DNA from 2 places in the Simiduia curdlanivorans genome. Region 2 is predicted to be linked to the other one. Evidence: riboswitches for the same ligand, from Rfam matches in the RefSeq annotation. Region 2 holds a riboswitch; the other holds the start of a gene.
What was found. Region 2 has a riboswitch for thiamine pyrophosphate ahead of thiD (bifunctional hydroxymethylpyrimidine kinase/phosphomethylpyrimidine kinase). Riboswitches for the same ligand answer to the same signal wherever they lie in the genome.
Positions count from the first base shown of each region.

Region 1 (2,199 bases), 1.4 Mb from region 2:
ACGCCAGTGATTGGCTCGAGAGTTTTACCGGTTTTGGTTATCTGCTGGAAGAAGCCATGGAGCGAAAACTCAAACAACTGGCCCAAAGAACAGATTTCTATGCACACAGGCTTAACCGCTGCGAACCCAAGCTGTTACCGGCTGTGCAGCAGGTAAATCGTGCCCAACGTCAGCTGCACTTGGCTTTAAACAACGCCATAAGTCGAGCCCAAGTAAAAGCCGAACATCTCACCAGCCAGCTTCAGCAACTGCACCCGGCGCGTCAACTACAGAGTAAAAAAGTGCATTTCCAACAACTTGAAAAGCGCCTGCACAACAAAAACCCCACACGGCAAATTCATCTAGCACGAGACAGCGTTAGCTTAGCGCTGCAACAATTAAGCGACAGATTGCAACACCACCTCAACGGGCAACAACACAGCTTGCATTTACACATGCAGAGCTTGCACAACCTTAGCCCGCTGCAAACGCTGGAACGTGGCTACGCTTTAATCACCAACGACAAGGCCGAGGTTATTACCAAAGCCTCGCAACTGAAAACTGGCGAAAGAGTGCGCGCGCGTTTACACGAGGGTGAGTTTAGCGCCATTGTCGAGTCGGCAAAAACCTAAAATACTGCCCTAAATACGAATAGACCTTGCAGCCACATTCTGCGCTCTTTAAACTGCTCGCTCTTGTCGGGGCGCCCTGCTACGCACCCTCTTTTAAAACCTTGGTTTAAATGTGGTTTTAAATAGGCTTGTGCAGGGCTGAGATCAGTTCGCTGAACCCGTAGAACCTGATCAGGTTAACACCTGCGTAGGAAACAAGAGATGCCCGCCACTCGACATCTTTGTATTTCTGCGCCCATGTTTAGTTAGCAGGCAGCGCACTTGACACACTTTCAAAACGCTCAACCCCACATTGCTATTTGCGGCGCTGGCCTACTAGGCAGACTGCTCGCCTGGCGCCTGCTCCTCGAGGGCTACAAGGTTTATCTATTTGAAGCCTCAAGCTTCACCGCCTCACGCGCCGCTGCCTTTACCGCTGCCGGCATGATATCGCCGCTGAGTGAACTCGCCGTTAGCGAAAAATGCATCTACGACCTGGGACTAACATCGTTAGCGTTATGGCAGAGTTGGTTACCAGCACTCAATACAAAGCAATCTCTCTTGTCCTGTAATGGCAGCGTCGCTCTAGCCCACCCGCAAGACCACCTAGAGCTGACACAATTTTATCGAGACATAAGCCATAAACTCCAAGGTGAAACCGTAACAGCGCAATGGCTAGACGCCACGCAGTTGCGTGCCCTTGAGCCGCAGCTAAACCAGTTCAACCAAGCCATTTACCTTCCGAGCGAAGCTCATGTTGATAACAGGCAATTGTTGCCGCTGCTATTAACCTCCATTAAAAAGCTCGGCGGTATGTGCGCTGAAAACTGCCCGATCAGTTTTACCGATGGCGCCATTTGCGAGGCATCGACCTTAAATCTCAAGCAACTTAATATTGCCGACAACGTTGATTATTGGATTGACTGTCGCGGCATGGGCGCTAAATTGGCCACCGGCCCGCTGCGTGGCGTACGTGGCGAAGTGCTTTGGGTGGAAACCAAAGAAGTGTCCTTTCAGCGCCCAATTCGGCTAATGCACCCGCGCTACAAACTCTATGCCGTACCTAAACCTAAGCACCAATTCATTATTGGCGCCACGGAAATCGAAAGTGAAGATACGAGCCCCATTAGCCTGCAATCAACGCTGGAACTATCGAGCGCGCTTTACACGCTGCACCCAGCTTTTGCTGAGGCTCGAGTGATTGAAACCGACACCAATCTCCGCCCCGCCTACCCAAACAACCAGCCACAAATAACTCAAACCAATCAAGTGATGAGTATCAACGGCCTATACCGACACGGCTTTCTACTTGCGCCGGCCTTAGTCGCCGAAGCGATACAGCAACTCAAGGCGCGATTTACACCGCCATCAAAGCCCTACCACCACAAGGATAAAAATGCCTTATGCAAGAGTTAATCATTGTGCATCTCAACGGCGATAAAAAGGTAATTGAATCCAATACCCCTGTCAGTACGGCGTTAACAAAGTGGGAACTCAACCAAGGCAAGTTTGCACTAGCGATTAACAATCAGTTTTTACCGCGCTCGCAATACACAAGCTATCAACTCAAACCAAACGATTGTATCGACTTACTCACACCCGTAGCAGG
Region 1 is NZ_JAUFQG010000004.1:2,412,808-2,415,006, reverse strand. Features, by position in the region: gene xseA (exodeoxyribonuclease VII large subunit) at 1-611, shown strand, start outside; TPP riboswitch at 669-822, shown strand; gene thiO (glycine oxidase ThiO) at 873-2,006, shown strand; gene thiS (sulfur carrier protein ThiS) at 1,994-2,199, shown strand, end outside.
Region 1: linked by a shared signal. The riboswitch ahead of thiO (glycine oxidase ThiO) and the one ahead of thiD (bifunctional hydroxymethylpyrimidine kinase/phosphomethylpyrimidine kinase) in region 2 are both predicted to bind thiamine pyrophosphate.

Region 2 (2,199 bases):
TGGACAAAAATCTTCTTTGAGCCAGGAAAAGGTTTAATCGACGCTGCATCCACCGTGGCACTGTCACTTAATTTTTTTTCGGTTACTACTTCTGTCATGAGGAATTCCTTTTAGTCAGTGAAACGCGATTGATTCAGGCACTCGAGCGGGCCTGCGCCCAGGCCATATTGTCTGTGCTGAGATTGTTGTAGCAGGAGATAAAGGTAACGCTTAGACGAGGCGATGGCCTCAGGCGCGGAATAACCCAATACAATGTGGGCCGCAATGGCGCTGGCTAGTGTGCAGCCGGTGCCATGGTTATTTTTGGCAGCAAGCTTGCCGCTCGAAAACCACATCGGCTTTATCGCCGCATCCACACTCAGATAATAGTCCGACGCCTCAGCTCCGATTAAATGCCCGCCTTTTATAAGCACCGCGCGCGCGCCGCGCTTGATCAATTCCAGCGCCTGCAATTCCATATTGGCATTTGATCTAGCGTCTTGACAGCCAAGCAAACGGCCGGCCTCGGACAGGTTCGGTGTGATCAAATCCGCGACGCCAATCATTTTCCACAGCGGCGCTAAATTTTCGTCATCGAATAAGCTAAAGCCCACGCTGGCGCGCAGTGGTGTATCCAGCACAATGTAGACGCGGGGGTTTGTACGCTTGTAGTCCAATAGTCGAGCGGCGAGATAGTGCAAATTTTCTGCACTGCCAATCATGCCGACTTTTATTGCAGCGACATTAAAGTCTTCGATAACCGCCTCAAATTGCTGCGCGACAATTTTAGTCGGCAGTGATTCGAGCGCCGTAATGCGCCGGGTGTTTTGTGCCGTGATGGCCGTAAGTACGGAGGTGCAATATACGCCTAACGCCGCGCAGGTTTTAATGTCAGCTTGGATACCTGCGCCCGCGCCACTATCGCTTCCCGCGATTGTCATGACGACAGGCTGCAAATTTTTGAGGGAGTCCATGAAGCGCATCTCAATAATAAGCAGCGGCTTCAAGAAAGAGACAATCAATAGTGTTATTGACTGAAATCTCGTTCCCTACGCCGGTACTAACCGGATCAGGTCAACGGGTATTTCTCAGCCACATATAAATATGAGCACCCCGCAAGATGCGCGAAGTCTAACAGGGGGCATCGCGTTTTACTATTTTTTCCAAAAAAAAAGCCCGCGGTTAGCGGGCGTTTTAGAGCTTAATGTTAGCAGTGTGGTCAGAGTGCCTTTGGCATGGAAGCCATTACTTTTTTCACCGCAAGCGCTAGTCGCTCCTTTTGCTGTTCCTGTGTGAGCACTTGATCTTCGTCGACAAACACCCGAATTGCACCACGCCAAAGCGCCTGCACGCTGCCTGGTCGCGCCACAGCAACAATTAACATACCTTTATTTAACTGGCTATCATGGCCTAGGCTCGGATAGAGCCTGAACAGTTCGCGCATGTCCTTGGCTAACTCTTCGGTACCTACTTGAACCAATGCCAATACGCGATAGTCGACGCCAACACCATGGCCCAGCGTGTAGCCTTTTCCAGTTAAACTCTGTTCAATATCTGCTTGAATCAACGCAACAGTGGCTTCATCCTGCGGTGTTTCTTCCTTGCTGCCCGCAAAAATAACATCGGAAACCCAGCTTACCGTATCGCCACGCGCTGGCTTGAACATCGGATCTGTCACTGCCACGACTGAGAAAGCAGCCAAATCAACTTTCTCCTTCGACGCAGTTTGGTCTTTCTCGGGCTCACTCGCGCAGGCGGCGAGCAACAACATTGCAATTAAAGCAATAAAACGTGTCATGGGTCAGTCCTTCTAGCTCAATGATGCAGGAAGTGTATAGCAGGACGTGCGGCGGGTAAATTACAACAGCGCCGCGTTATTCGCCGACGCTGCTAGCAATAAGGCAGGTGAAGCGTTTTACTTTTCGCCTAAATCATCTAGGTGTGTACGAAAAATACGTGCCCAAGTACCCATGATTTGGTTTATTTGCGAGCGATTTTGCACCGAGTTATTTTCGCGCCACATTTTGGTGGCCTCGCGCTTATCTGTGACCGTGGCTAGGTGTTCACCCGTGGCAGCATCGTATATATCAAACTGCATTTGAATTTTACCAGCGGTTTGTGTGTAAGCGCGGTTGCGGCCACTGGCGTTCATTGTGCTGTCTGGAATATAGGTGGGCGCCAGCTCGAGAATTTTACTGTCAATTCTCAGTGTGCCGGATT
Region 2 is NZ_JAUFQG010000004.1:1,055,342-1,057,540, reverse strand. Features, by position in the region: gene thiC (phosphomethylpyrimidine synthase ThiC) at 1-98, opposite strand, end outside; gene thiD (bifunctional hydroxymethylpyrimidine kinase/phosphomethylpyrimidine kinase) at 111-920, opposite strand; TPP riboswitch at 1,008-1,105, opposite strand; gene QWY82_RS04945 (hypothetical protein) at 1,199-1,777, opposite strand; gene QWY82_RS04940 (DUF3313 family protein) at 1,895-2,199, opposite strand, start outside.